Linked DNA regions of Tistrella bauzanensis. The protein of the gene in region 2 interacts with the protein of the main gene of each other region in a pairwise test. Links are inferred from orthologs where the notes say so. Each region holds a gene or a part of one and is shown on either strand. Other genes may lie near its edges.

Evidence for each region.
Region 1: the proteins of IEW15_RS05470 (region 2) and grxD interact in binary tests that used the Escherichia coli proteins (3 or more experiments, as listed by UniProt). The link is inferred for Tistrella bauzanensis from one-to-one orthologs.

Annotation. Positions count from the first base shown.
Region 1 is NZ_BMDZ01000032.1:2,977-17,794, forward strand. Bases 11,904-14,818 are described here. They hold grxD (Grx4 family monothiol glutaredoxin), read right to left. Parts: upstream 13,582-14,818; coding sequence 13,225-13,581; downstream 11,904-13,224. Other genes in these bases: IEW15_RS13785 (PepSY-associated TM helix domain-containing protein), read left to right, coding at 11,904-12,814; IEW15_RS13790 (DUF3325 domain-containing protein), read left to right, coding at 12,811-13,158; IEW15_RS13800 (BolA family protein), read right to left, coding at 13,769-14,005; purL (phosphoribosylformylglycinamidine synthase subunit PurL), read right to left, coding at 14,049-14,818. Also shown: IEW15_RS13735 (LysR substrate-binding domain-containing protein), read right to left, coding at 1-743; IEW15_RS13740 (rhodanese-like domain-containing protein), read left to right, coding at 1,513-3,180; metC (cystathionine beta-lyase), read left to right, coding at 3,177-4,358; IEW15_RS13750 (amidohydrolase family protein), read right to left, coding at 4,500-5,912; IEW15_RS13755 (TetR/AcrR family transcriptional regulator), read left to right, coding at 6,036-6,839; IEW15_RS13760 (sigma-70 family RNA polymerase sigma factor), read left to right, coding at 6,875-7,411; IEW15_RS13765 (FecR family protein), read left to right, coding at 7,408-7,872; IEW15_RS13770 (FecR family protein), read left to right, coding at 7,919-8,314; IEW15_RS13775 (TonB-dependent siderophore receptor), read left to right, coding at 8,581-10,962; IEW15_RS13780 (iron transporter), read left to right, coding at 10,959-11,219; more of IEW15_RS13785, read left to right, coding at 11,234-11,903. UniProt on the Escherichia coli protein: Monothiol glutaredoxin involved in the biogenesis of iron-sulfur clusters.
Region 2 is NZ_BMDZ01000008.1:27,333-43,206, reverse strand. Bases 183-2,962 are described here. They hold IEW15_RS05470 (BolA family protein), read right to left. Parts: upstream 1,824-2,962; coding sequence 1,542-1,823; downstream 183-1,541. Other genes in these bases: IEW15_RS05460 (J domain-containing protein), read left to right, coding at 2,939-2,962; IEW15_RS05465 (helix-turn-helix domain-containing protein), read left to right, coding at 2,391-2,759; IEW15_RS05475 (ribbon-helix-helix domain-containing protein), read right to left, coding at 992-1,378; IEW15_RS05480 (DUF2889 domain-containing protein), read left to right, coding at 409-1,029; IEW15_RS05485 (AEC family transporter), read left to right, coding at 183-248. Outside these bases: more of IEW15_RS05485, read left to right, coding at 1-182; more of IEW15_RS05460, read left to right, coding at 2,963-3,550; cobaltochelatase subunit CobS, read left to right, coding at 3,740-4,738; cobaltochelatase subunit CobT, read left to right, coding at 4,744-6,612; IEW15_RS05445 (SDR family NAD(P)-dependent oxidoreductase), read right to left, coding at 6,705-7,463; IEW15_RS05440 (LysE family translocator), read right to left, coding at 7,579-8,214; IEW15_RS05435 (metal-dependent hydrolase family protein), read right to left, coding at 8,260-9,489; IEW15_RS05430 (ABC transporter ATP-binding protein), read right to left, coding at 9,535-10,236; IEW15_RS05425 (ABC transporter ATP-binding protein), read right to left, coding at 10,233-11,036; IEW15_RS05420 (branched-chain amino acid ABC transporter permease), read right to left, coding at 11,055-11,948; IEW15_RS05415 (branched-chain amino acid ABC transporter permease), read right to left, coding at 11,981-12,853; IEW15_RS05410 (ABC transporter substrate-binding protein), read right to left, coding at 12,937-14,184; IEW15_RS05405 (TetR/AcrR family transcriptional regulator), read right to left, coding at 14,331-14,993; IEW15_RS05400 (MerR family transcriptional regulator), read left to right, coding at 15,185-15,874. UniProt on the Escherichia coli protein: Transcriptional regulator that plays an important role in general stress response. Has many effects on cell morphology, cell growth and cell division. Acts by regulating the transcription of many genes, including dacA (PBP-5), dacC (PBP-6), ampC and mreB.

The DNA.
Region 1 (14,818 bases), on a different replicon or contig from region 2:
CCGTCGGCATCGCCCACCACCCGCAGATCCGGGGTCAGCGCCTCAATGCTGCGGGCGGTGATGCCAAGTCCGGCCGCCACCGCCGCACGGATGCCGGCGAGGCCGGGTGCCGTATAGCGCTCATGCCAGGGCTGGCCGATACGCTCCAGCGCGTCCAGCGCGATCTTGCGGAAGATGCTGGGTTCATCGGCCAGCACCAGCGGCAGGGGCTTGCCCGGCTCGACCCGGAAGTCGTTGGCGGCGATCCACACGATCGGCGAACTGCGCAGCAGGAAATGCGGCCGGCTGTCGTCGAGCCGGGTGGAGATGGTCAGGTCGACCGCGCCCTTCTTCAGCAGTTCCATGAGATCGGGGCTGCGGCCGACATGGATCACCAGCGACAGCGCCGGATTGGCGCGGGCGAACTGGCGCAGCATTTCCGGCAGCACCGTATCGGCGATGTCGGCGGGCGAGCCCAGCCGCACCGGTCCCGAACTGCTCACCGCATGCAGCGCCGCCAGGGTCTCTTCCTGAAGCGCCAGCATCCGGCGGCCGTAATCGACCAGTTTGCGGCCGCTGGGGGTGAGTTCCTTGGTGCGGCCGCTGCGTTCGAACAGGGTCAGGCCCAACTGGTCTTCCAGCCGGCGCATCTGCTGGCTGACCGCGGCCTGGGTGCGGTGCACGGCATCGCCGGCACGGGCGAAGGTCTCCTGATCGGCGATGGCGACCAGGGTGCGCAGCGCGGCCAGATCGAAATTAATCATAAGCGTTCCTAATCGAATATGCCGGATTACTCGTTATTTTCGGCAACAGTTTAGCGGTACCGTTTCAGGGTGCAATGGTGCAGAGCCGCCATGGCGCTGACGGAATGAGAAGGACGAAGCCATGAATGATCGTCGCCAGACCCTGGCCGAAGGGATGGTCGCCGAGGCCCGCCAGATCCTGGCGGCCGAGGGCGTGACCCGCGCGGCCCTGGCCCAGGTGCTTGACCGGTTGAAGGCGCTGGCCGCCCGTGCCGAGCTGTGGGCCGAGGCCGATTTTCCGCCGCCGGAAGATGGCGAGCGCCAGGCCCGCTATATGATCCGCGCCGATGATGATCAGAGCTTCGCGCTGTATCTGAACGTGATGCGCCCGGGCAAGCTGATCCCGCCGCATGATCACACCACATGGGCCTGTGTGGCGGCGGTCGAGGGTGCCGAGGTCAACCGGCTGTATGAGCGCACCGACGATGGCAGCCGCCCGGGCTTTGCCACCCTGCGGGAAACGGCGCGGATCGAGGTCGGCCCCGGCCGTGGCGTCGCCCTGCTGCCCGATGACATTCATTCCGTGGTGATCGAGGGCGAGCAGGTGATCCGTCACCTGCATTTCTATGGGCGCGGGCTCGAAACCCTGACCGGCCGCACCGGCTATGATCTGGCCGCCGGCACCTGCAAGATCATGGGGCTGGGGGTGCCGACCCGGCAGGGCCCGGCCGGCCGGGCGGCGGCGATCGGTGATGCGCCGGCGGTCCCGGCCCCGAAGGCGCCCGCCGATATGGCGAAGGTCGGCGATGACGGCCTGATCGACGCGCGGACGCTGAAGGACGCGCTGCATGACGGTGGCGAGATCGCGCTGCTGGATGTGCGCGAGCATGGCCAGTATGGCTGGTCGCATCTGTTCTATGCCGTGCCGCTGCCCTATAGCCGGCTGGAGCTGGATATCGAGCGGCTGGTGCCGAACAAGACCGCACGGGTCGTGGTCTATGATGATGGTCTGGGTGATGTGGCGATGCGTGCCGCGGCGCGGGCGCGGCTGCTGGGCTATCGTCATGTCCAGGTGCTGGATGGCGGCGCCCCGGCCTGGGCGGCGGCGGGTTACCGGCTGTTCGCCGGCGTGAACGTGGTCAGCAAGACCTTCGGCGAGATCGTCGAGCACGAGCTGGGCACGCCATCGATTTCGGCCGAGGATCTGCAGGCGGCGCAGGCCCGTGGCGACGACATGGTGGTGATCGACGGTCGCCCGGTCGAGGAATACCGCAAGATGAGCATTCCGGGCGCCGTGTGCTGCCCGAATGGCGAACTGGCCCTGCGCATCCAGGCGATCGCGCCCGACCCGGCAACCCGGATCGTGATCAACTGCGCCGGTCGCACCCGCAGCATCATCGGCGCGCAGACCCTGCGCGATGTCGGCGTGCCCAACCCGGTGGTGGCGCTGCGCAACGGCACCCAGGGCTGGCGGCTGGCCGGCTTTGACCTGGATCATGGCGGCGCGCGGCTGTATCCGCAGGCACCAGAGACCGACCGCGCCGAACTGGCGGCGCGGGCCGCGGCCTTCGCCCAGGCGAACGGGGTCGAGGCGGTCAGCGCCGAGACCATCGGCGCCTGGCTGCGCGACACCAGCCGCACGACCTATCTGCTGGATGTCCGCACGCCCGAGGAATATGCCGCCGGCCATGCGCCGGGGGCCCTGCATGCGCCGGGCGGCCAGTTGATCCAGGCCTCGGATCAGTGGCTGGGCGTGCGCCATGCCCGGGTGGTGCTGGTCGACGATACTGGCCTGCGGGCGGTGGTCGTGGCCAACTGGCTGCGCCGGATGGGTTGGGATGTCGCGGTTCTGGATGGCGGCAGCACGGCCTGGGGCCGCATCGCGCCCGCCGGCCTTGGCCATGAGGAAGCCGTCAGCCGCCTGCCGGCACTGGTGCTGCTGCGGGCCGCCGAAGTGGCTGCCATGCGCGCCGATGCCAGCGCGCCGGTGCTGATGCTGGATGTCCGGGCGGGCATGACCTACCGCGCCGGCCATATCGACGGCGCCCGCTGGGCGATCCGTCCGCGCATCGCCGCCGCGGTGGCGGATGCGGCACCGGATGCCCGCATCGTGCTGATTGCCGACGATGCGCGGATCGCGCGCTGCGTGGCGGTGGATCTGGCGGCGCTGGGCCGCAAGGTGGCGGGCATGCTGCCGGCCGATACCCGCGACTGGCAGGCGGGCGGTTTTGCAGTGGTGGCAACCCCCGACGAGCCGTCGGAAGCCGACTGCATCGACTATCTGTTCTTCGTCCACGATCGCCATGACGGCAATCTTGAGGCGGCACGGCGCTATCTGGCCTGGGAAACCGGCCTGCTGGCGCAGTTGGATGACCGCGAGCGCGCCGGCTTCGCGGTGGCGGGCCAGCCCCACGCCACCCAGCCACATGCCGTTGCGGGCACGGAGAACGGCCAGTGACCGCCGATCGGAGCCGCCAGTCCGAACGCACCCGCCTGATCCATCTGGGCCGCAGCGCGCCGATCGACGGCGTGCGGCCGGTGAACCCGCCGGTGGTGCGCACTTCCACCGTGCTCGCCCCCGATATCGCGACCATGCGCGCCAACAAGGCACGGCGCGATGATGGCAGCCGGGTGTTCAGCTATGGCGCCCGCGGCACCCCCACCGCCCATGCCCTGGAAGATGCATGGGCGGCGCTGGAAGGTGGCGAACGGGCGCTGCTGTTCCCGACCGGGCTTGCGGCCATCGCCCATGTGATGATCACCTGCCTGGCACCGGGCGACCATGTGTTGATCCAGAACACGGTCTATCCGCAGGTCCACAACATCCGCAGCGCCTATCTGGAACGGCGCGGCATCGCCACCAGCTATTTCGACGGCGCGGTTCAGGATGCGGCCGCGAAGATCACCCCGGCCACCCGGATGATCTATGGCGAGAATCCGGGCTCGTGGGTCTATGACCTGATCGATGTGGCGGCATTGGCGACACTGGCCCACGACCACGGCGCGCTGCTGGTGGTCGACAACACCTGGGCCTCGGGTCTGCTGCACAAGCCACTGGCCCATGGCGCCGACATCTCGGTGATCGCCGGCACCAAATATGTCGTCGGCCATTCCGACGTCATGATCGGAGCCGTGGTCGCCAATGGCGATCTGGGCCGCGATCTGTGGCGGATGCAGGTGGTGATGGGCCAGACCGTCAGCCCCGACGATGCCTATCTGACCCTGCGCGGCCTCAGGACCATCGCCGCCCGGCTGCCGATGCATGCGGCCGGCGCGCTCAGGATCGCACGCCATCTGGAAGACCATCCGCTGATCGCCGCCGTGCTGCACCCGGCGCTGGAAAGCCACCCGCGCCACGAGTTGTGGCGGCGCGACTTCACCGGCGCCAACGGCCTCCTGACCCTCGCCATGCGCGCCGATCTGGACATGGCCACCATCGACCGCTTCGTCGACACGCTCAGCCTGTTCGGGATCGGCTCGTCCTGGGGCGGGTTCGAAAGTCTGGCGCCGCCGCAGGCGCCGGACACGGTGCGCGGCTGGACCCATCCCGGTATCGCCGTGCGCCTGCATATCGGGCTGGAGGATCCGGCGGATCTGGAAGCCGATCTCAGCCGCGGGCTTGCCGCGATCGGCTGAGGCCCCGGCTGAGAACCATGCCGGCTGAGCCATGCCGGCTGAACCATGTCGGCTGAACCATGCTGGGCCGGCCCCCGCCCGGTCCGGGCGTGTCGACGGCCCGCTTCCCGCCAGGGAGCGGGCCGTCGGTCTGTCGGCTGATCAGATCAGGTTGGCGAACACGCCGGCGGCCATGGCCTCGATCGGCCGGGGATCGACGGCGCCGGCGGCGGTGGTGATCCGCGTCGAGGATGCCTGCAGACGGGCCGCTAGATCCGGCCATGCCACATCGACCAGCGCGCCGTGGCGTTTGATCATCCGGCCGTCGACCATGACCATGTCGACATCGGCTGCCGCGGCATTCAGCACGATGGCGGCCACCGCATCGATGGTCGGGCACATCGACAGGGTATCTGTCCGCACCAGGATCAGATCGGCGCGTTTGCCGGCTTCGATCGAGCCGATGCGGTCCTCAAGATGCAGGGCCTCGGCACCACCGAGTGTCGCCAGACGCAGCACCTCGCGCGCTGTGGGCGTGATCCGCCGTGGCGCCTCGCCGCGCGCCTCGATGGCGGCATTGGTCCGGGCCCGCGCCGACTGAAGCATCATCTGCATCTGTCTGAACATGCAGCCGGCATAATTCGACACGATGTCGATGCCGAGCCCGGTGCGCACGCCCGCGGCCCGCGCCGTGAACGCGAGCGGATGGCCCATGCCCATCTGCATCTCGGTTTCAGGCGTCACCGACAGGCCGGCGCCGGCCTCGGCCATCGCCGCCTGTTCGGCGGCGGTCAAGGTGGCGCCATGCACGAACAGCAGATCGGGGCCGAGCTGCCCGGCATCGGCCAGATGCTGCACCACCCGATGGCGTTGATCATAGGCGCCCATCGCGACATGCAACGAGATGCTGTGGGCGCCCAGATCGCGCGCCAGACGAACCTCGCGCAGAAGATCGGCCATGGGCATGGCCTCGGCTTCGGCCGGTGCCAGCCCGAACAGCATCCGGTCCTGATCCGAGAAGGCCCGGCTGGTCGCCAGACGCCGGGCATCGGCGACCAGCCAGCCCGGATCGGTATCCATCACCAGCGGATCATGGCCGCGCGGATTGCCGAACAGCCCATAGCAGAACACGCCGCGCCCGCCGGCATCGATCAGGCCCTGAAGGGCCGCGTCGGCATGGTCGGGGCTGTTGATGATGTGGCAATGGTCGACCATGGTCGTCACGCCGGCGTTCAGCGCCTCAAGCGCGCCGATATGGTTGCCAAGCCAGACATCCTCGGCGTCATAGAAGGCCGAATAGATCATGCGCATGCGGACGAAATAGTCGAACAGCGACCAGTCGCCCGCCACCGACCGCAATTGTGTCTGCCAGACATGACGATGGGTGTCGACGAAGCCGGGCATCAGAATGCCATCGGCGGCATCGATGATATCGGCATCGGCATGATCGATCCGGCCACCGATCGCGCGGATCACACCATCGGCGACCAGCACGTCGCCGCGTGTTTCGTCAACGCCATCGACCATCGTCAACAGCCGGGCATTGCGGATCAGCAGGGGTCTTGGATGTGCCATGTCTCGGTCCTCCCTGGACGGTGCCGCCGGCCCTCTCTGCGGGGCCGGTCAGGACAATGGCGCATGCTCGCGCGATCCCTGATCGATCACAACATGAATCTTATATCATGATATATATTATTGATGCTGCTTGCGAGACGCGGCGTCATCGGGCATAGCGGGTGGACGGCAAGCGGGCCGGCAATGGCGGAGGGCATGGTGACGGCGACATCGGGCAGGCTGCGGCTGATGGATCGCAAGCGTGCCTTCGCACGCGAGGAAATCCTGAACGCGGCCGAACGGCTGCTGCGGGCCGGAGACGTGCCCGACTTCTCGATGCGGGCGCTGTGCGAGGAAGCCGGCGTCAGTTTCGCGACACCATTCAACTATTTCGGCAGCAAGGCCGGCATCCTGCGCGGTCTGGCGCAGCGCATGTTCGATGCGATCATCGATCGTTATTCGGCCGACACGGCGGTTGCCCCGACCGGGGGCGGCGATGCGATCGACCGGGCCTTCGTCATGGGCGAGGCGGGGTGCGCGGTCTGGCTGGAGCGTCCGGCCATGCACCGTTTCCTGATCGGGTCGATGGTGGCGGACGGGCCGGCTGTGGCCGGATCCCTGAACGGCGATCCGGAAGAGATGCGCACGCGATCCCGCGCCCTGTGGATCCTGGCGCTTGGTGCCTATGACGGGATCGACCCGGCGATGCGGCCGCTGGCGGAAGCGGCGCTGCCGGAACAACTGGCGATCATGTTTCGCGGTGCGGCGGCCCTATGGGCGGGCGGCGAGATCGCCGACGATCAGTTCGCGGCGGCGGTCGAGCTTAGCACCGCAACCTCGCTGACCGGCTATGTGCCCGCCGACCGGCGCGTGGCGCTGTCCGGCCGCATCGCCCGGGCCGCGACGGTTCTGGCCCCGCGTATTGCGACTGGTTCGCATTCTGATTAGGATGCCGCCGGTATTCGGTTCCCGACCCGGAAGGCATGCAGGCCGCTGTGCGCGACGACGACACCAGGCTCAAGACCAGGCTCAAGATATTTCTCGATCACCGCGCGATGCTCGTCGATTATGCGACGCCGATCGTGGGCGATCGCATGCGCGCCGAGGATGTCGTCCAGGAAGCCTATATCCGCTTCGCGCCGGGGGCGGAAACCGGGCGGGTGGCGCAGCCGGTGGGCTATCTGTACCGCATCGTCCGCAACCTCGCCCTCGACATGACCCGCAGGCGGCAGACCGAGGATCGCAACCGGTTGCGGCACCGGCCCGACTGGTTGAAACCTGCCGATCTTCCGGCACCCGACCAGGGGCTGCTGGACCGCGACGAGACCCGGCGCATGGCGGCGGCGCTCGCCTCTCTGCCCGGGCGGGAGCGGCGGGCATTGGAACTGCACCGGCTGGAGGGCCAGAGCCTGCAACAGATCGCCGATCATCTGGAGATCTCGGTGACCTCGGCCCATCGGCTGGTGCAGGGGGCGGTGGTGCGCCTGACCCTGGCGCTGCGCGACGAGGACGGGGCATGACCGCCGGTTCCGCGCCCCGGCCCTCGGCCGCCCTGATCGCCGAGGCCGCCGACTGGCTGATCCGTCGGCAGGCAGCACCCGACGATCAGGCGCTGGATCAGGCTTCCATGGCCTGGCTGTCGGCAGATCCGGCCCACGCTATGGCATTTGAAGAAGTGCGGCGCAACTGGCTGGCGGTGCCGCAAGGTCTGGGGGCTGTCGAGATGCCGCGAATGCCTGCGGCGGCGGCGCGGCCGCGCCAGGGGCGTCGTCTGGCCTGGGGATTGGCCGGCATGGCGGTTGCCGCCGGTCTGGTGTTGGCCCTGACGCCCGGTCTGGCGGTGCGCATGACGGCGGATGCCGCGACCGGGATTGGCGAGGTGCGCCTTGTCACCCTGGCCGACGGTAGCCTGATGCGGCTGGCGCCCCTGTCCGCCGCCGATCTGCGGTTCGATGGTGACCGGCGCCGTGTGGTGTTGTGACGGGGCGATGCCTTCTTCGAGGTCGTGCCCGATATGGGCCGGCCCCGTGGTCGAGGCCGGCGCCGTACAGGTGACGGTTCTGGGCACGGCGTTCGAGGTCGATCGGGATGCGGCGGGGGTGACGGTGTCGGTGCGCAGCGGCCGGGTGCGGGTCGATGGTCCGGGTGCCGTGACCACCGCGCTCGGCCAGGGTGAGACGGTGGCGCTCTGGCAGGACGGGCGGCTGTTCGTCGACGGGGCGACGGTGGCCGAGGTGGTCGACCGGCTGCGCGCCTATACGCCCGGGCTGATCATCGTCGCCGATGACGCGCTCGGCGCCCGGCAGGTGACCGGCCTCTATGATCTGGGCGATCCTGCGGCAGCACTCTCGGCCCTGATGCGTGCCCATGGCGGGCGGATCCGGCGGATCGGTCCGCTGCTGACCATCCTCGACGACGCCTGACGCCGCATCTGCACCTCCTTGTAGTAGAAACTGCATCCTTTTCTCGGAAAAATGCCGGCCCGTGCGGAAAATCCCGCCGGGCTCCGCGTCTGCTGATCCTGAAAATGCGAGTTATTCGCATAACTATCGGGCAGATGACGGAGGAGACGGGCATGAGGCAGGGCTAGCAGCGCCGCCAGAGGGTGTCGCCAGGGATTGCGGCGATTGTTGCCGCATCGATGGCGGCCGGTCCGGGCGCCATCGGGGTTGCGGGCCCGGTTGCCGGCATGGCGATGACGGCGGCCGGTGCCGCACGGGCGGCCGATGCGCCAGCCGATGCGGCGGCGGAGGTGTCGTTCGACATTCCGGCCCAGCCGCTGGCCGGCGCGCTCGGCGCCTTCGGCCGACAGGCGGGCTTGCAGGTCTCGGCCGATACCGCCGTCACCCGCGGCGTGGAAAGCCGCGGCCTGCACGGCCGGATGACGGCCGAAGCCGGGCTGACACAGCTTCTGGCCGGCACACCGGTTGCCGGATCGATCACCGCCGATGGCGTGGTGGTGTTGCAGCGCCTGAACGGCGATGGCGCCACGGTGCTCGATCCGCTCCAGGTGGGGGCGGCGCGGGTGGTGGAACGGGCAACGGGCCCGGTTGCGGGCTACGTCGCGACCCGCACCGCCACCGCCACCAAGACCGACACGCCGCTGCTGGAAACGCCCCAATCGGTGTCGGTCGTCACCCGCGGCCAGATGGCCGCACGCGCCGTGACCACCGAGGGCGAGGCGCTGGCCTATACCGCCGGTGTCCGTGTCGGCGGTCGTGCGGGCGGCGTCATGCCCGGCGGCGACAATATCCAGGTCCGTGGCTTCGGCGGCACCGGCACCTATGGCGCCTCGATGAACGAGTATCTGGACGGCATCAAGGTTGGTGGCGCCAACTTCGCGATCGGCGGTTTCGAACCTTATCTGTTCGAGCGGATCGAGGTGCTGAAAGGTCCAGCCTCGGTGCTCTATGGCCAGAACACCCCTGGCGGCATCGTCAACCGGGTAAGCAAGGCGCCGTCGGAGCAGGCGGTGAACGAGGTGATGCTGCGCGGCGGCAGCTTCGGCCGACACGAGGCCGGAGCCGATATCGGCGGCCGGCTGGTCGCGGATGGCCGGCTGGCCTTCCGGGTCGCCGGGCTGGTGATGGAGAGCGACAATCAGGTCGACGGCATCGATCAGGAGCGCACCGCCATCGCCCCCTCGCTGAGCTGGCGCGCCGGCGACGACACCACTCTGACCCTGCTTGGTAGCTGGCAGCGTGATGACATCGATGGCGGCTTCTCGAACATGCTGCCGATCGTGGGCACGCTCTATGATGCGCCCTATGGCCGGCTGCCACGGGATTTCTATGCCGGCGACACCGATTATGGCCATTGGGACCGTGACATCTATACCCTTGGCTACCAGTTCGAGCACCGCTTCGACGATGCGGTGACCTTCCGGCAGAACGCGCGCTATATCGCCAACCGGCTGGACTTCGCGACCGTTTATATCCGTGAACTGCGGCCAGATGGCGTGACGCTCGATCGCAATGCCTTCGCGGCCCGCGAGTCCTCGGACGTGTATGTGATCGACAACCAGATCCAGATCGACGGCGCCACCGGGCCGCTGGACCATACTCTGCTCGCCGGTCTGGAATACCGGCGCCATGACAGCGATACCATCCGCCGCTTCGGGCAGGCAGGGGCGATCGTGCTGCCCGAAGCGGGCAATGCCGGCCTCGCCAGCGAGCCTGGGATCTATCAAGACCTTGAGACCCGCCGAAATCAGTGGGGCATCTATGTTCAGGATCAGATCCGTATGGGCGGATGGATCGTGAACCTGGGCGGTCGCTATGACCGGGCCGACAGCCGGGTGAAGAACCGCCTTACCCCCGCGGAGACGTCGCAGGATGATGACGCTTTCACCAGCCGCGTCGGCCTTGGCTATGCCTTCGATATCGGACTGACCCCCTATCTCAGCTATTCGGAGAGTTTCGAGCCGCAGAGCGGCACCACGCTCGCAGGCGACGCCTTCAAACCCACCCGCGGCACCCAGTATGAGGCCGGTCTGAAATTTCAGCCCCAGGGCTGGAACGCCATGGTCACGGCTGCCCTGTTCCATCTGACCCAGACCAATGTTCCGAAATCGCTGGGGAAAGGGCTGGGCCAGCGCCAGATCGGCGAGGTGACCAATAAGGGCATCGAGCTGGAAGCGGTGGCAAGCCTGGGCTCGGGCTGGGACGTGCAGGCAAGCTTCACCTGGCTCGACAGCGAGGTGACCGAGAGCACCGAAGACGATCTGCACAACCGCCCGACCATGGTGCCCGAGGTGACGGCGGCGCTGTGGGGCCGCTACACCGTCCAGGCGGGCTTCGCCGAAGGGCTGGGGCTGGGCGCGGGCGTGCGCTATGTCGGCAGCACCTATGGTGACGACAAGAACACCATCGAGGTGCCGTCCTATACGCTGTATGACGCGGCGGTGAGCTATGATCTCGGCCGGGCGGCGCCATCGTTCGCCGGCGTCGAGCTTGCGGTCAATGCCTCGAACCTGTTCGACGAGACCTATGTTTCCGGCTGCGAAATCGGCCGCCAGTGCTATTGGGGCCAGGGTCGATCGGTCCTCGGCACCGTGAAGTACAAGTGGTGACAGCCATGCGCGGCGTGCCACTGCGCCTGCTGGCGGCAGGGCCGGGCGGCTATGTGGTGGCGGCGCTGGCCGCCACGCTCTCGGCCCGCCTGCTGCCCGGCCCCGTGGTCGAGGCGGTGCTGGCCGGCACCATGGCCAGCTTTCTGGTCTGGGTGGCGGTGGTGATCCGGGTCTTCGCGGTGCCGGAGCCCCACCGCGCACTCGCCGAGGTGGTGGTGCTGGCCGGTGTCATGGCTGCGGCGGGAGGCTGGCGGTGACGGTCCGGCAGCACATGTCGTGGCTCCATACCTGGGCCGGGCTGGCGGTCGGCTGGCTGCTGTTCGCGATCTTCCTGACCGGCACCGCCTGCTATTTCCGGCCCGACATCTCCACCTGGATGCACCGGCTGCGGCCGGTCGACCTGCCTGATCAGGCGGCGCAGGCGCGTATGGCTGCGTCCTGGCTCACCGACGAGGCGTCAGATGCGGTGCGCTGGCTGATCGACCTGCCCGATGGTCGCGAGCCGGTGCTGAAGGTGGCGGCGGGCCGGCCGCACGGCTTCGTGGCCAGCCGCCTGGACCCGGAGACCGGCGCGCCGGAGACCGGCCCCGACACCGTTGGTGGCGACTTCCTGTTCTATTTCCACTTCACCCTGATCATGTCCGATTGGGGGCGGACCCTCGGCCGCTATCTGACCGGCATCTGCGCGATGATCATGGGGGTGGCGATCGTCACCGGGGTGATCGTCCACAAGCGGATCTTCAAGGACGCCTTCACCTTCCGGCCCCGTGCCGCCGCGCAGCGGGCCTGGCTCGACGGCCATAATCTGCTGGGCGTGATGTCGCTGCCCTTCCATCTGATGATCACCTGGAGCGGCCTCGTCACCCTGATGCTGCTCTATATGCCCTGGGCGGTGGATGCCGCCTATCCGGCGGGGCGGGCAGGCTATGCGGCGGATCTTGACGGCATCGGGCCGGCAGTGGTCACAGCGTCCATCATACAGCCGGCCCCGCTCACCGATCTGGGGCCGGTGATCGGACAGGCCGCGGCCATGTGGTCGGCGCCGGATCGGCCTGACGGGATCGGAGGGATCCGGGGCGGGCGAATCGCGGTCGACCGGCCGGGAACCACCGCCGCACGCCTGACACTGACGCCACAGGATGCCGACCAGCTTGCCCGCCGGCCAGAGACGCTGGTCTTCGATGGTGTTACCGGCCGGCTGATCGCCGATGGCCGCGGGCAGGGCGGGGCCGCCGCCGCCACTTATCACACGCTCTATGGCCTGCATCTTGCCCGCTTCGCCGGGCTGCCGCTGCGCTGGCTGTTCTTCCTGTCAGGCCTTGCCGGCACGGCGATAATCGCGACCGGGCTGGTGCTGTGGTCGGTGAAGCGCCGGCCGAAATCCGGCGCGCCGGGCCGGGCTCGGGAGTGGGGCCGGGCTCGGGAGTGGGGCCGGGCTCGGGAGTGGGGGCGGAGCCGGGGGCATCGGCTGGTCGATGCGCTGAATATCGGCTGTCTGGTCGGGCTGCCGGCCGCGATTGCCGGGCAGTTCCTGGCCAACCGCCTGCTGCCGGCGGCGCTGGACGAACGGGCCGCACTGGAGGCGGCGGCGTTCTATCTGGTCTGGCTGGCCATGCTGGGGCTGGGGGCGCTGCGGTCCGACGGGACCGGCTGGGTGCGGGCGCTGGCCGTGGCGGCCCTGCTCTGGGCGGCGGTGCCTTTGCTGGATGTCCTGGTCACCGGGCGCGATCCGTGGCGTGCGGTTCTGGCGGGCGACCGGGTGTTCTGGGGGATGCAGCTTGCCGCCCTGTGCATGGCGCTTGGTCTCGGGCGGCTGGCCATGATCGTCCAGGCGCGGCGAGGCAGGCCATGATCCCGCTGCTGACCCTGGCGGTCGGGGTGTCGGCGGCGGTGACACTCGCCCTCGCCATGCCCCGTCATCACGATCAGTGCCACGGCCGCGGCGCCAGGGCGGTGCACCAGCCGGTCAGGCGGCGCCTCGAAGGCGGCATCCTGGTGGCGCTCGCCGCCGGCCTCGTCATGTCGGCCGAAGGCTGGGGGCGGGGGCCGGTCTGGGTCGCGGGCGTGGCAGGTCTTGCCGGGCCGCTGGCCGCGGCGCTGTTTGCATGGGCTCCCGGCTGGGCGCGGCGGCTGGCCAGGCTTGGCTGGCTGTTCGCCGGGGCGGGGTTGTGCCTGATCGCCGCCGGGGCGGGATAACGAAACGGCCCGCCTCTCTGGCTCAGGAGGCGGGCCGCCGCGCGTCATCTCGTCATCGGTGCCGGATCAGCGCACGCCGACCTGACGGGCGTCGATGCCGTGGTTCGACAGGTATTCGCTGAGTTCGCCGGTCTCGAACATCTCGCTGATGATGTCGCAACCGCCGACGAATTCACCCTTCACATAAAGCTGGGGAATGGTCGGCCAGTTGGAGAAGTCCTTGATCCCCTGGCGGACACCGGCATCGGCCAGCACGTTCACGCCACGGAACGGCACACCCATGTAATTCAGAACCTGCACCACCTTGGCGGAAAAACCGCACATCGGCTGCATCGGCGTGCCCTTCATGAACAGCACGACGGGTTCGGCATCGATATGGGACTGGATTTCGGCGAAGGCCGGGTTCGACTGCTCTGCGCTCATGATCATCCTCGGACCTTGGGGCTTCTGGCGGCTGTCTGTGCGGTCGGGACGGGCGGTGCCCTGTTTAATCCGTACCGTCCTGGTCTGATTTAAGCCTGCCCAGCGCGCATTGCAACCGCCTTGATTGCGACCGGGGCATGCGTGATGCGAGGCTCAGCGGCGATCGGAATACCGCTGTCCACCGGTATCAGTCGGCCGGCGCCGAGGTTTGCAGGGCAAGCGCATGCAGCACGCCGCCCATGCGCCCCTGCAGCGCCTGATAGACCATCTGATGCTGCTGCACGCGGGTCTTGCCCTTGAAGGCCGACGACACCACCCGTGCCGCATAATGGTCGCCATCGCCGGCCAGATCCTCGACCAACACCTCGGCATCGGGCAGGGCAGCCCTGATCAGGCGTTCGATCTCATTCTGATCCATCGGCATCGGCGTCTCTCCCCGTCAATCACGCTCGTTTCATCGGCGTCGGTCAGGCCGGCGTCGACATCAATCCCGGCAGCCAGTCTTCATGGGCCCGGCGCAGGGTTTCCAAGGATATCGTGCCGCCACCGGTCAGTGTCAATTCGCTGCCGCCGGTGATGCCGATCTGGGCTGCGGGAACCCCCAGCACCCAGGCCTGCGCGATCACCGCATCCGCCGCCGGGGCCGGGGCCGCGATGACATAGCGGGCCTGATCCTCGCCGAACGCCCAGATCAGCGGCGCCTGGAAGGCCGGCGGGTCGATCTGCGCGCCGATGCCTGATGCCAGGGCCATTTCGGCGATCGCGACCAGCAGGCCGCCATCGGATGCGTCATGCACGGTATCGATCAGGCCTTCGGTGATCAGGTTGCGGACGAAATCGCCATTGCGGCGCTCCACCGACAGATCGACCGGCGGGGTCTCGCCATCCTCGCGGCCCAGAATGGTGCGCAGATACAGCGACTGGCCGATATGGCCACGGGTCTCGCCGATCAGGATGATCGCATGATCCGCCGCCTTGAAGGCGATGTCGGCGCGGCGCGCGCTGTCGGCGATCAGGCCGATGCCGCCGATTGCCGGCGTCGGCAGAATGCCGGTGCCCTGGGTCTCGTTGTAGAGCGACACATTGCCCGACACGACCGGGAAGTTCAGCCCGCGGCAGGCTTCCGCCATCCCCTGAATGCAGCCGACCAGCTGGCCCATGATCTCAGGCTTTTCAGGGTTGCCGAAATTCAGGCAGTCGGTGATCGCCAGCGGCCGGGCGCCGGTGGCGGTGAGGT
Region 2 (15,874 bases):
GCAGCGGCGGCGGCTTCCTGATCGCCCTGTTTCTGGGCCGGGTGGTGTTCGGCTTCGAGGGCGTGGCGCTGGGCGTGCTGCTGGTCGAGGCATCGATGCCGGTGGCGGTGTTCAATTATCTGTTCGCCCAGCGCTATAACCGGTCACCTGAGGATATTGCCTCGCTTGTGGTGACCTCCACCCTTCTGGCCTTCCTGTTTCTGCCCGGCTTGCTGTGGGTCGCGATACATCTCTCAGGTGGTGGCTGAACCGATCTTTTCGCACCTGCGTTGCAACGGATGACGAACGCGGCGACAACACCTATACTCCGGCCGAGATAGATCTGGGTCGAACGTTTGTCTCAGGCTCCCGTCGGACATCCCGTGTTTCCGCGCCAAATCCCGGCACTGTTCAGGAGACCCCACCCTCATGCCGCTGTCAGCGCCAGCATCCCGCCAGCACATCCATACCCGCCAGATCGACCTTCGCGGTTATGAACGCGACGATGGCCTGTGGGATATCGAAGCCCATCTGACCGACGTAAAGACCTATCCGATCGACAATCGCTGGCGCGGCCAGCTCGATCCCGGCACACCCATCCATGACATGTGGGTGCGGCTGACCATCGACATCGGGTTCGAGATCAAGGCGATCGAGGCTGTGATGGACAGCACGCCCTATTCGATCTGCGGCGATATCGCCGCGAATTTCCAGAAACTGGTCGGGCTGAAGATCGTGCCGGGCTGGACCAAGGCGATCCGCGCCCGCGTGGGCGGGGTGCATGGCTGCACCCATCTGGTCGAGCTGATGCGCCCGCTCGGCACCGTGGCCTTCCAGACCCTGTATCCGGCACTGGAACGCAAGCGTCGCCAGGCCGATGCCCAGCTCGCCGATGCCCAACGCGCCGATGCCAACACGCAGGATGCGGCGTCGGCCACACCACGGCAGCCGACGCCGAAACCACCTGCACATCTGAACACCTGCTACGCGCTCAATGCCAATGGCGAGGTTGTCAGGCAGCATTATCCTGAGTGGTATACGGGCGGCTGACCGGCTGGGCCGCGCGGTCTTCGCCGCCACGGCCGGTGGCCAGACGCTCCAGACGGCGCTGGATCGCGCTGCGATCGGCGCGGCCCGGACGCAGCGCCTTGCCGTGACCGGAACGGGCATGGCCCTGCTCGGTCGCGGCGGCGCGATAGTAGTTCATGATGAACACCCGGATCGCCGCGGTCAGGGTCGACTCACGACGTGTGCTGTTGACCATGGTCGCCAGCTCGTGGATCCGGCAGCCTTCACGCTGACAGATTTCGGTCAGCGCATCCCACATATCGGCTTCCAGCCGGATGCTGGTCCGGCGGCCATCGACCACGACATTGCGATTGATCAGTGAACTGGACATTGTGCCTATCGCCCCCCTTCGGTCCGGCCCCCCGGCCGGCTGTTCCCCCGACGACACCCTTGCGCGATAACCTGCTTATTTTTTTATTTAAGGTTGTATTAACACAACCCGAACGCGTTTCAAAGGGCAATCGCATGCCGCTGTGCCGCGGGCCGGCGTATTTTCAACCCACGCGCCGCGCTTCCTCCGGCGTTCTCGTCGACAGCGCAAGTGCATGAACGCGATCGGCAAGTTCCTCAGCCAGCACCTGATAGACCCGCCTCTGACGCGCGACGCGGGTCTCGCCCTCGAATGCGGCAGCGACGATATCGACCCGGAAATGGGTTTCGCCGCCTGGGCGATGCCCCGCATGGCCAGCATGCTGGTCGCTCTCGTCGACGATCTCCAGCCGCTCGGGCGCGAATGCCTGGGCGAGCTTGCTTTCGATCCGCTGCTTCATGGTCATTTTGGTACAGGCCTCCGTATTCCTGGGATCATATCCCGATGATACCCCATTTGGCTATGCCGCGCGCGGTTTGCGCGAAACCCCAAGCCTATTGCGCGCACCGCCCCGGCCTGCCTCTCCCCTGAGTATCAATGCGGGACAATTTGTGCCATATCGGGACAAGCGTTTCACGATCAAACAGCTTGGCGAACACAGCCGCACAGCGATGATGCCGTTGAAACACAGGATGGGAAGCGCTTTTCCAACCAAGTGGACCAGGATGCAGCCAATCCACCCGCAAACGTTAAGCGCACATTAAGCCGGACGCTGATGATCCTGGTACGCGGGCGCCAAAACCGCACCCAACCGGGCGTCGCGGTACCTTTCCGGCCGCGTGGCATGCCACCAGCGCGCAATTTTCGAGTGGAACAACCAAACTGGCACACCGATTGCTTTCTATTCAGGCGGAAGCCGAGGGCGGCCAAAACGGGAACCCACCCGCTCCGTCGTCACGTCATCACGAAGGTGCGGAAAACAATGACAACCCCCTCTGCAGTTGCAACACCCTCCGAAGAAGGGAGCGTCCCCATGAAGACCACCAAGAGCCGGGCTCAGGAAGTTGATCGTTATGTCGGCGCGCGGATCCGCGAGCGCCGCATCATGCTGGGCCTGACCCAGCAGCAGCTGGCCGACATGATCGGCGTCACCTATCAGCAGGCGCATAAGTACGAGCGTGGCATCAACCGCATCGCGGCCGGCCGCCTCTATGACATCGCGCAGGCGCTGGGCGTCACCATCTCCTACTTCTTTGAAGGTCTGGAGCAGGGCGGCCAGGTCGAGATGACCCCCCGTCAGCGCATGTGCCTGGAACTGGCACGCAACTTCTCGATGATCCAGAACGGCAAGCATCAGGAAGCGCTGAGCACCCTGGCTCGCAGCCTGGCCGACGCCTCCTGAGCGACGGTCCGGTGACGCTCGCGGCCCGGCCGGCCGCGACCCGGCATCGAAACGCCCGTGCGATCCCGCCTTGCGGATTGCGCGGGCGTTCGGCTTTTTGAGGCATCGGTCGGTTTTAGAGCAGCCGGCAGGGGCGCCCCACTTGCCGCACCGCCACGCGTAACGCATATTCTGCCGTCATGGCGATCGAGCTTTTCAGCATCCGGCGTAGCGCTGCCTATGCCCCCGACGGAACCCGGCTCTGCGACTGCGAGGGCTGCGGCGAGGCGGGAGCATTCCGGGCACCAAAATCGCGCGACCGGTTGCGGGACTATCATTTTTTCTGCATGGAGCATGTCCGCGCCTACAACAAGGGCTGGGACTACTTCAAGGGCCTGAGTTCGGCCGAGATCGACCGCCATCTGCATGACGACATGACCTGGCACCGGCCGAGCTGGCCGTTCGCCAGCGCCGACCGCGATCAGGCCGACGAAATCGCCAGGACGGCGGCGGAACTGCTGCGCAACGGCCAGACCCGCGACCCGTTCGGCATGTTCGGTGCCGCCAACCGCGCCGCCGAGCGGGTGCGGGTGATGGCCGAGGCGCGCTTCACCCAGGAGGAACGCCACGCCTTCAAAACGCTTGGTATCGATCCGACCCGCGACCTGCCACAGATCAAGGACCACTACAAGAAACTTGCCAAACGGCTTCACCCGGACGTCACCGGGGGCGACGCCGCATCCGAGGAACGGATGAAAACCGTCAACCAGGCCTATTCCTTTTTGATGCACCGCGCGTCAGACTGGACCTGAGCCGGCGCCGATACACATCCGGAGGGGTGTTCGTGTGCCGGGCGTCCGGCATGCGGCCTCCCCACCGCAGCCTGGCGATGCCGATGGAAGCCGGATCTGTCCCGGCGCGCCATCCTCATCTGAACCGCAGATCGACCCTGACCCCACAGGCCGACCGCATCCACCTGCCCCAGCGGAGATTTCCTTCCCATGGCTTCCGAGACCCTGGCCGCCCCCACCATGAACACCCAGTCGATGCCGGATATCGAGGTGTCTGTGCGACAGGTCTTCGGCATCGACAGCGACATGGTGGTGCCGGCGTTCAGCGAGCGCAGCGAACACGTGCCGGATCTGGACCTGACCTATCGGTTTCAGCCCGATGTCACCCTCGCCATCCTGGCCGGCTTCGCCTATAACCGCCGCGTGATGATCCAGGGCTATCACGGCACCGGCAAGTCGACCCATATCGAGCAGGTCGCGGCCCGGCTGAACTGGCCTTGTGTCCGCGTCAACCTGGACAGCCATATCAGCCGCATCGACCTGATCGGCAAGGACGCCATCGTTCTCCGTGATGGCAAGCAGGTGACCGAGTACAAGGAAGGCATCCTGCCGTTCTGCCTTCAGCGTCCGACCGCGCTGGTCTTCGACGAATACGATGCCGGCCGCGCCGACGTGATGTTCGTCATCCAGCGGGTGCTTGAGAATGAGGGCAAGCTGACCCTGGTGGAACAGAACCGGGTGATCCGCCCGAACCCCTATTTCCGCCTGTTCGCCACCGCCAACACCGTGGGTCTCGGCGACACCACCGGGCTGTATCACGGCACCCAGCAGATCAACCAGGGCCAGATGGACCGCTGGAACGTGGTGGTGACGCTGAACTATCTGGCGGCCGAGGAAGAATCCGCGATCGTGCTGTCGAAGCTGCCCGATTTCGACAATGCCGAGGGCCAGAAGACCGTGCGGTCGATGGTGGCCCTGGCCGATCTGACCCGCAGCGCCTTCATCAATGGCGACATCTCGACCGTCATGTCGCCGCGCACCGTGCTGACCTGGGCCGAGAACTATCGGATCTTCAAGGACATCCAGCTCGCCTTCCGTTTCACCTTCCTCAACAAATGCGACGAGGTGGAGCGGCCGCTGATCGCTGAGTATTATCAGCGCTGCTTCGGCACCGAGCTGCACGTTCCCGGCATCCGCCATCTGGGCTGAGGACCATGCGCAAGCGCAACGATCCGCAGTCGGTCGAGCAGTTCAAGCGTGCCCTGACCAGTACCGTCAAGGCGATGGCGGGCACGCCGCAGCTCGAAGTCGGCTTCACCTTCGAACCGCCCCGCCTGCGCGGCGAGCGGGTGAACTTGCGCGCGCCGATGCGCAACCTGCCCGAGCAGCAGGTGACGCGCATCCGTGGCGAGGCCGACCAGATCGCGCTGCGCGTGCGCCATCACGATGCCCGGGTCCATATGGCCCGCCAGCCCCAGGGCGACCTGTCGCGGCGGTTATACGAGGCCTGCGAGCAGTTGCGCATCGAGGCGCTGGGCAGCCGCTCCATGGAGGGCGTGCGCGGCAATCTGGCCCGGCTTCAGGAAGATCATCTGCGCGAGCAGCCGCAGCGGCTGATGGTCGATGACAGCCCGGAATCGCTGTGCGAGGCGGCGATGCTGATGCTGCGTGAACGGTTGACCGGCGTGAAGACGCCGGAGGTCGCCGAGGCGCTGGTCGAGCATTGGCGCCCGGTGATCGAGTCGAAGGCCGGCCCCGATCTTGAGCGCCTGCCCGATGTGCTCGGCGACCAGCGCCGCTTCGCCGACGGCATCCGCGAATTGCTGGCCGATCTGGACATCGAGACCGAAGCCGAGGGCGAACTCGACGAGGATCGCGAGCCCGACGAATCCGATGATCAGGCCGAAGCCGAAGCCCAGGACCAACCCGATGGCGAGGGCGGCGACAAATCCGAGGATGGCGACGACAGCGGCCAGTCCAGCGACGGATCGCCCGAGACCGGCGATGGCGAGGCCGATGCCGAGGCCGCCGAGACCGACCCCGATGCCGAAAGCGGCGCCGGCGGCGAGGACAGCTCGTCGCGGGTCCGGCCCTGGGTGCCGCCGGGCAGCAACGAAAACGAATCCGCAGCCGACCTCTATCGCCCCTACACCACCGAATTCGACGAGGTGGTGGAAGCGACCGATCTTGCGACCGACGATGAACTGAACCGCCTGCGCGGCCTTCTGGACCAGCAGCTCACCCATCTGCACGGCGTGATCACCAAGCTCGCCAACCGTCTGCAGCGCCGCCTGCTGGCCAAGCAGTCGCGCGGCTGGGAATTCGACCTGGACGAAGGCCTGCTCGACAGCTCCAAACTGGCCCGTGTGGTGGTCCAGCCGCTCTACAGTCAGACCTATAAGCGCGAGCGCGAAACCGATTTCCGCGACACCGTCGTCACTCTGCTGATCGACAATTCCGGCTCGATGCGCGGCCGGCCGATCTCGGTGGCGGCGATGAGCGCCGACATCCTGGCGCGGACGCTGGAACGCTGCGGCGTGAAGGTCGAGATTCTGGGCTTCACCACCCGTGACTGGAAGGGGGGCCAGTCGCGCAAGAAATGGCTCGACAGCGGCAAGCAGCCAACGCCGGGGCGGCTCAACGATCTGCGTCACATCGTCTATAAATCGGCCGACTGGCCGTGGCGGCGGGCGCGAAAGAATCTGGGCCTGATGCTGCGCGAAGGCCTGCTGAAAGAGAATATCGACGGCGAGGCGATCCTGTGGGCGCATAACCGCCTGCTGGCCCGCCACGAGAACCGCCGCATCCTGATGGTGATCTCGGATGGCGCGCCGGTCGACGACAGCACCCTGTCGGTCAACACCTCGAACTATCTGGACCGGCATCTGCGCCAGGTGATCGACTGGATCGAGACCCGCTCGCCGGTCGATCTGGTGGCGATCGGCATCGGCCACGACGTCACCCGCTATTACAAGCGGGCGGTCACCATCGTCGATGCCGAGCAGCTTGGCGGCACGGTGATGAACCAGCTGGCCGAGCTGTTCGAGGACGACACCGGCCCGCGCGGCCGCATGCGGCACTGATCCGGAGCGTCCGGGCGACGGCCACGTCAGAAAAGAACAGGGGGCGGACATCACCATGTCCGCCCCCTGATCATATCGGCGCAACCGACGGGTCAGACGTGCTGGCCGCCATTGATGTGCACTTCCGCGCCATTGATATACGAGGCATCCGACGAGCACAGGAACAGGATGGTGCGGGCCACCTCCTTGGGGTCGCCCAGCCGGCGCATCGGGATCTGGGTCTTGACGATCTCCTCGGTGCCCGGCGACAGGATCGAGGTGTCGATCTCGCCGGGCGCGATCGCGTTGACCCGCACCCCCAGCCGGCCGAAATCGAAGGCCTGTTCACGGGTCAGCGCCGCCAGCGCCGCCTTGGAACAGGCATAGGCCGCGCCGGCGAAGGGATGAACCCGCGATCCGGCGATCGAGGTGACGTTGACGATGGTGCCGCCGGCGCCACTCAGTTCCGGCAGCAGAAGCCGCGAGAGCATGGCCGCCGAGAACAGGTTGACGTTGAACACAGACAGCCAGGTCTCGTAATCGGTCTCGGCCACCCCCGCCCGCGCGCCACCGGGCCGCTTCGGGGAGATGGCGGCATTGTTGACCAGGGCGCTCAATCCCCCGCCGCCCAGGCGCTTGCGCACCTCGTCGGCCATCGTGGCATAGCTCGCCGGATCGGACAGATCGGCCTGGATATGGCTTTCCCGCCCGCCGGGCCAGGGGCAGTCGGCATCGAAGGACGCCCGCGACACGGTCAGCACGCGCCATCCATTCTGATAGAACAGCTTCACGGTGGCATGGCCGATCCCGCGGCTGGCGCCGGTCAGCAGCATCGTCTTGCGGGCGCTGAGCGGTTCGTTCTGTTCGGGCATTCCAGGTCTCCCATCGCGGCCACCCGCATCGGCCGCAGATCTGCGGCACGGATAAAGGGCCGGCGGCGCAGCATAGCAGTGCAAACGCCGTCAACTCCACCATTGCGGTGGGCTGCTATCGCTGCACCAGCGCCAGCCTGATCCCCAGAGCGATGAACAGCGCGCCAAGCCCCCGGTCCAGCCACAGGCCGATGCGCGGGCGGGCGTGCAGATGGCGGGTCAGCCGCGCGCCGGCCAGGATCATCGGCGGTTCAACCAGGCCCGCCACCGCGATCACCAGCACGCCATGCAGCAGCAACTGCGCCCAGGCGGGGCCGGCGCCATCGACCACGAATTGCGGCAGGAAGGCCAGAAAGAAGATCGCGACCTTGGGGTTCAGCAGATCGATCAGCGCGCCCTGTCGCAGAATGCCGATGCCGCTGGCCGATCCGGCGCCCTCATCGGCGGTGAAGCCACCACCGCCCGACCGCAGAGCCCTTATGCCCAGCCAGATCAGATAGGCCGCCCCCAGCCACTTCACCGCCGTGAACACACCGGCCGAGGTGGCGAGGATCGCCGACAGTCCCGCCGCCGCCATCAGCACATGGCCCATGGCGCCGGTCCAGATGCCGAACATGGCGGCAAAGCCGGCGCGCCGGCCACCACGGATGGTATGGCCCAGGATATAGGCGATGTCGGGACCGGGAGACAGGTTCAGCAACAGCGCCGCCAGGAAAAAGGCGCCCCAGTGGGCGAGGTCGTAATCGAACACCGGGGGTCTCCCACAGGCAGGGCGGGTGGGGCAGGGTGGGCGGGGCTAGCGGGCCACCATCACCGCGCCATCCTTCATCACCAGCCGGATCGATGTCTCGGGCGTTGCCCAGGCTGCCACATCATGCAGCACGTCGCCATCGACCATGATCAGATCGGCGCGGAAGCCTTCGGCCACCTGACCGATCTGATCCTGCATCCGGAACAGCCGTGCCGCCACGACGGTCGCCGAACGCAGGATGTCGATCGGCGCCTGCACCTCGGCCCTGAGCGCGAACTCGGTCAACTGCCGACGATGCATGATGCCCAGAAGATCGGTGCCGAAGGCGATGTTCACGCCGCCCCGATGGGCCAGCCTCAGGGCATCCATGCCGGCATCCAGCACGTCATAGACCTTGCGGTGCAGGGGCGCCGGCATGCCGGCTTCCAGCCCCTCATCGGCCAACGCGCGATAGGTGGCCAGCGTCGGCACCAGGAAGCGGTCCTTCGCCACGAACAGATCCACCGAACTCTGATCCAGCAGATTGCCATGCTCGATCGAGGTCAGCCCGGCTTCCAGCGCCCGGTTGATGGCGCGGGCGGTATAGGCATGGCCCATCACCGGGATGTTCGCGGCCTCGGCCTCCTCCACCGCCGCCCGCAATTCCTCCATCGCGAACTGGGTGCTGTCGATGCGGTCGGTGGGCGAGGCGACTCCGCCTGAGACCATCAGCTTCAGATGGGTGGCACCGGTGCGGATCAGGTCGCGGCAGGCACGGCGCATCTCGGGCACACCATCGCAAACCTTGCCCAGCCCCGCGCAGCAGAAGCACTCGCCCAGCTCCTGTTGTCCGGGTCCGCGCATATCGGCATGGCCGCCGGTCTGCGACAGCGCCTTGCCGCAATACAGCAGCCGCGGCCCCGGCAGCGAGCCTTCGGCGATCGCGCGCGCCAGCCCCCAATCGGCGCCGCCGGCATCGCGCACGGTGGTGAAGCCGCGCCCCAGCATGCCCTTCAGCACGTCGGCCGTGTGCACGGTCACATAGCTTGGCGCCATCTGGCCCAGTTCGGCGAAGTTGGGGATGATCGCGGTCACATGGACATGGGCGTCGCACAGGCCCGGCATCAGCACCCTGCCGGCCACGTCGATCTCCACCGCATCGGCAGCGGCCATGCGATGGACATCCGGGGCCACAGCCTTGATCCGGCCATTGGCAACCAGCACCGACAGGCCGTCGACATAGGCACCGGCCACCACGTCCAGCACGCGGGCGTTGCGGAATATCGTCTCGGTCATGAACAGAAACCTTCTATCGGGTCTTCAACGGGCGGGGTGCAAAGATCAATGGGTGCCCAGATACAGATCGGCCATCCGCTCATCGGCCAGCAACCGCGGCGCGGTGTCGTCGATCACCACCCGGCCGGTGTCGAGGATATAGCCGCGATCGCTGATCGCCAGCGCCTGGCGCGCGCGCTGTTCCACCAGCAAGGCCGATACCCCCAGCGCCGGCAGGCCCTGGATCAGCGCCAGTACCTCGTGCACCAGCGCCGGCGACAGCGCCGCCGTCGGCTCGTCGAGGATCATCAGCCGGGGCTGTGGCATCAGCGCGCGGGCGAAGGCCAGTTGCTGGCGCTCGCCACCCGACAGGCTGCCGGCACGGGTGCGGCGGCGCTCGGCCAGGGCCGGGAAGCGGTCGAACATCTCATCGATCCGCCGGCGCCGGTCGGCCACCCCCTCCACCACCTGCAGGTTCTCGGTGACGGTCAGGGTGGGAAACACATTTTCCACCTGGGGCACATAGACGATGCCAAGGCCGATGCGCTTCTCGCTCGCCACCCGTTCGAGCGAGGTGCCGTCGATCCGCATCTCGCCCCGCACCCGGGTCAGCAGCCCCATCAACGCCTTGACCAGGGTGGATTTGCCCGACCCATTGGTGCCGGCGATGGTCACGATCTCAAGCGGATCGACATGCAGCGAGATGCCGGTGACGATATCGACATCGCCATAGCCGGCACACAGGTCGTTCACGGTCAACAGGCTCATACCGCCCCACCCATATAGGCTTCGCGCACCACCGGATCAGCCAGCACCTCGGCCGGCGTGCCCTGGGCCAGCAACCGGCCGCGATCGATCACGATCATCCGCTCCACCAGCGCCGACAGCGATGGCAGATTGTGCTCCACGATCAGGAAGCCGATGCCGCCGGCGGCGATCTCGCGGATGCGCACGGCGATCTCGTCGATCAGCACCGGGTTCACCCCGGCGAAGGGCTCGTCCAGCAGGATCATCCGGGGCCGGACCATCAGCGCCCGGCCCAGCTCCAGCAGCTTGCGCTGGCCGCCCGACAACCCGCCGGCCAGCGTGTCCGCCACCCGCGCAAGGTTCAGAAAGCCCAGGATCTCATCGGCGCGGGCGGCGATATCGGCTTCCTGGCGCCGGATGCGGCCGGGCCTGAAAAATACGTCGATCAGATGTTCCCCGGCCTGCCCCGGCGCCGCCGCCGCCAGATTCTGGCGCACGGTCAGGCTGGCGAAAACCCTTGGCACCTGGAAGGTGCGGCCCATCCCCGCCCGCACCCTGTCCACCGCCGACAGCCCTGTCAGGTCACGGCCGGCAAAGCCCACCCGGCCGGCATCGCCGGACTGAAAGCCGCTGATCACCGAAAACAGCGTGCTCTTGCCGGCACCGTTCGGGCCGATCAGACCCGACAACCCGCCCACCGGCACGCTGAAGCCCACATCGGTCAGCACCCGCACGCCGCCGAAGCTCTTGGAGATGCCCTCGACGATCAGTTGGTCGACGGAGCGGCGATGGTCTGCTGCACCGGGCGGGCTGCCCGTCATCAATCTGTCCTGCATCGCCTACGCCCTCCCCGCCCTGGCGCCCAGAATGCCATCAGGCCGGAAACGCATCAGCAGCATCAGCGCCACGCCCACCACGCCCAGCCTGAGGCTTGCCATCTCGACCTCGGAAATCCCCGGCACCACGTCGCGCAGAAACCGCGATCCTTCCAGAAAGCCGATCAGTACGATAGTGCCGATGGCGGCACCGCTCACCCGACCAGACCCGCCGAAGATCATCGCCACCCAGACATAGAAGGTCAGCAGCGGCACGAATTGTTCGGGCGTGATGTAGGTGATGTAATGGGCATAGAAGGCGCCGGACAGGCCGGCAAAGGCGCTGCCGACCATGAACACCGCTACCTTGAACCGGCCCGGCTGCTTGCCCAGCGACCGCACCGCCTCCTCATCGTCGCGGATCGCCTGGATCATCCGGCCGAAGGGGCTGTTCACCAGCCGCCAGTTGATCGCCAGCACCAGACCGACCGCCACCACCAGCAGCGCCAGCGTCACCAGATTGGGATCGACACCGGTGATGCCCAGGGCGGCGGCCGCGGACGGGATGCCGGGAATGCCCTGCACACCGCCGGTCAGCCAGCGTTCATTGGTGATGATCAGCCGGATGGTTTCGGAAAAGCCCAGCATCACGATCGCGAAATACTCGATCCGCAGCCGCAGCGACAGCAGCGCCACCGGCCAGGCGGCAAGGGCCGCCAGCAGGGCGGCCGCGGCGAAGCCCAGCAGCAGCGGCACCCCCGCCATCACCAGCAGGGCGCTGGTATAGGCGCCGATGGCGAAGAAACCGACCAGGCCGAAATTGATCAGCCCGGTGAAGCCATATTGAAGATTGAGGCCGAAGGTCATCAGCATGTAGGTGAGCGTGACGACCGCGACCGCGAGCAGGTAGATATCCATCGGTCGATCTCTCTTGCCGGGCCTGGGATAGATCAGCGCACCAGCGCGTTGCGGGCGAACAGGCCCTGCGGGCGGATCATCAGCATCAGCAGCAGCACCGCGAAACCGACCCCGATCTTGTAGGTGAAGCCGACGAAAGGGGTCGACAGCTCTTGTGCCACGCCGATCAGCAAGCCCCCAAGAACCGCCCCCACCGGGTTACCGATGGTGCCGAGGATGGTGGCGGCGAAGGCCGGCAGCAGCAGATCCCAGCCCATATCGGGCGTCACCACCGTCTTCACCCCCAGCAGCACACCGGCAAGCCCGGCAAGCGCCCCGGCCATCAGCCACATCACCACCATCACCCGGCCGGCGTTGATGCCGCTGGCGCGGGCAAGATCGGGGTTGTCGGCCACCGCGCGCATCCGCCGGCCGATCGGCGTCAGGTGCAGCAGCCCGAAGGTGACGGCCAGCGCCGCCGCCGCCGCCGCCATCACCTGCACATCCGCCGGCTGGACCCGCAGCGGCCCCACCAGCGTCGCGCGGGCCAGCGGCAGGTCATAGACCCGCTGATCATGCCCCATGAAGAAGCCGAGTGCTGCGCGCAGGAAAAAGGCGAGACCGATCGAGGCGATCATCGATGCCACCGCCGAGCGTTTCGCCAGCGCCCGGAACAGCAGGTAATAGAACGCCACCGTCACCGCCGCCGACGCGGCAACGCCGGCCAGGATCGCGCCGATCACACCGCCGCCCAGCGTGGTGCCGGCAAGGCCGCCGAAGGCACCGACCGTCATGACATCGCCGGTCGCGGCATTGGGAAAGCGGGCGATGCCGAACACCAGCGTGATCGACAGCGCGCCCAGGGCATAGATCGAGCCTTCGACAACCCCGTTGAAGGCGAGGTTGAGGTAATAGGCGGTGTCCATTGGCGGGTTTCCACGAAGGACGTGATGCAAGGGGTGTGCGTGGCCGGTCCGGCAGCGGGACACCGCCGGACCGGCGCCGAGCGTCAGAACTTGACGACGTCCTTGCGCACGAAGCTGGTGCCCTCGATCTCGGACAGGCTGAAATCGGGGGTCACGTCGCCATACTGGTCGAAGGACAGCCGGCTGGACGCACCTTCATAGTTCACGGTCTTTCCGGCCTCGATCGCGGCCTTGCCCTCGGCGAAGGTATAGACCGGCGTGCCGTCGGCGCTGTCGATGCTGCGGATCGCCGCGTTGATCGCCTTGGGGGCCGTGTCGGGGCAGGCGGCCTGCATGGCCAGTCCCCACGAGATGACCATGTCATAGGTCATCGCCGCATAGACATTGCCCGATGCCGGGCTGCCGGTCGCGGCCTGATAGGCTGCCGCGAAATGGTCATAGCTGGGGGCGGTCTCGTTGCTGATGCTGTCGACCGAGATGATGCTGGCCGCGACCTCGGGGCCCAGCGCGTCGATCAACTGCTGGTTCGCGGCCCAGCCCGGAATGATCCATTGCAGGTCGGGACTCTGGCCGCTCTGGAACCATTCCCGCAGGATCACGGTCGTGTCCTGAAGATAGGATCCCATCACCACCACATCCGGGTTGGCGGCCAGGATCTGCTGTAATTCGGAACGATAGCTGGGCCGCTTGGGCTCATAGACCACGGCGCTCACCACCGCGCCGCCATCCGCGGTCCAGGCCTTGGTGAAGCCCTCGGTGTTGCCGATGCCGGAGGCGTTGTTATAGGCCATGGTCGCCGGGCGCTTGAAGCCACGCATGGTGGCGATCTTGGCGAAGGCCTGACCGAAGCGGTCATTGGTGGCCTGGAAGCGCCAGACCATGTCGTCCTTGTCTTCCATCGAAATCGCCGGCGCACCCGAGGTGTTCAGCTCCGGAATGCCGGCGGCGGCGGTGATCGGCATCACCGCCAGCGTCACACCCGACGACCAGGTGCCCATGATCACCTGGGCGCCGTTCACCTCGATCAGCTTCTTCACCGCCAGCACCGCCGCATCGGGCGAGGTCTGGGTGTCTTCGGCGGTCACCTCCAGCATGCGGCCGCAGACGCCGCCGGTCTGGTTGACCTCGTCCGCCGCCATCACGATCGCCTTCTGCATGCCCGGCCCGTAGGGGCTGCCGGCGCCGGTCACCGGGTTCAACGCCCCGATCCGGAACGGCGTGTCGTCGGCCCGGGCCATGCCCGGCGCGGTCGCCGCCATCGCCACCGTTAATACCGCCAGTGATCCACCCGCCAGCAGCCGGCGCATGGTCGATCCGGTCTTGTCTGTCATCCCTGACACTCCTTGCCATCCCTGTCATCCGCGCCATCCCGAATGCCGGTCTCGCCGGATATCCGGGGCCGCCGCCGGCCCTTCTGTCGCACGGGTCTGCGTGCATGGGGCCGGTCGGTCGCGCGTCTCCCGCAAGCCGCATCGCCTCACGCGGGCAGATGCGGCATGCCGCCTGTCCCGCGCCCTTCGACAAGGGTCGCCAGGATCGTTTTCCAGGCGCGCAACAGCTCCTGGTAATAGTCCGGATCGGGCTTCAGCACCGTCTGCGCGCCCATGCCCCGCAACAGGCACAGCGTCAGGTTCAGCACGGTGGTGGTGGCGCGGTCGGCCGTGCCGCGCGCCGCGAAGAACTCGGTCCACATCTGGTCCAGCGCCACATGGAAGCGCTTCACGATCGGCAGCAGCACATCGCGCAGGTCCGGATCGGTGCGGGCGGCGGTGATATGCTCCAGCGTGATATAGAACAGCCGGCCCGAGAACCGCCGCCACAGATCGTCGACGAAGGCATCCAGCCCGATGGCGCCGGACCGCACCGATGCCGCCATGCCGCGAATCTCGACGATCTCGTCGTCCAGCAGCCGTTCGATCGCCGCCGCCAGCAGATCGGCGCGGGTCGGGTAGTGATGCAGCAAAGCCCCGCGCGACACGCCAGCGCGTTCGCACACCGCCTGTGTCGCCAGACGGCCATAGCCTGCTTCCATCAGCACGTCGAGGGTGGCGTAGAGCAGCTTGTCGCGCATCTCGGCGCTGCGCATTTCCTGCGTCCGCCGCGCCCTGGCCGGCATGGCGGCGCCTGTCTGCTGCGTCATGCCCGCCTCCCAGCCGGATGCCTCGCCTCTGATGACAAGAGTGTGCGTCCATTAACAAACAGTCAAGACTGAATGTTTTTATCCACAGTATTGCGACGACATCATGCCCTTGACCCGGCCCCAAGGGTCGGGCCGATAAGAGAGGTGGACGGTCCGACCATTTGAGCCCGCCCACACTCAGGAGACACCCGATGCCACCATCCAGCCCGGCCCTGTCACCATCACAAGCCGCCGCCCGGCTTGGCGTGTCGCCCAAGGCGCTCAGGCTGTATGAACAGCGGGGGCTGGTCACCCCGGCACGCACGGCGGCGGGATGGCGGGCCTATGGTCCCGATGCGATGGCGCGGGCGGCCGACATCGTGGCCCTGCGGGCGCTGGGCCTCAGTCTGACCCAGGTCGCGCGGGTTCTGGATGGCGATGCGCGCGATCTGGCGCCGGTGCTGGCCCGCCATCAGGCGGTACTGGCGCGTCAGGCCGGCGATCTTGCCGCGACCATCGCCCGGATCGGCGCGCTCAGGGCCGATCTCGCCCGGGGCAGAGCACCGGCCCCGGCCGATCTTGCCGATATGCTGCGCCCGCCTGCCGGCCTTCAGGTGACGGTCGACCTGCCCTGGCCCTGGGGCGGCGAGCGCTTCATGTTCCGCGACATCCCGGCGCTGACCTATATCACCGGCCCGCTCGGCAGCGGCAAGACCCGTCTGGCCCGCTGTCTGGCCGAGGCCCTGCCCGATGCGGGCTTTCTCGGCCTCGATCGGGTGATCGATGCCGGCACGGCGACGGCCGAGGCGCTCGACTGGCTGGCCGACGAGGGCGCCACGCTGTCCGATGCGCTGCGCGTGCTGATGGCCGCGATCGACGCCGCCAGCCCGGCGGTTCTGGTC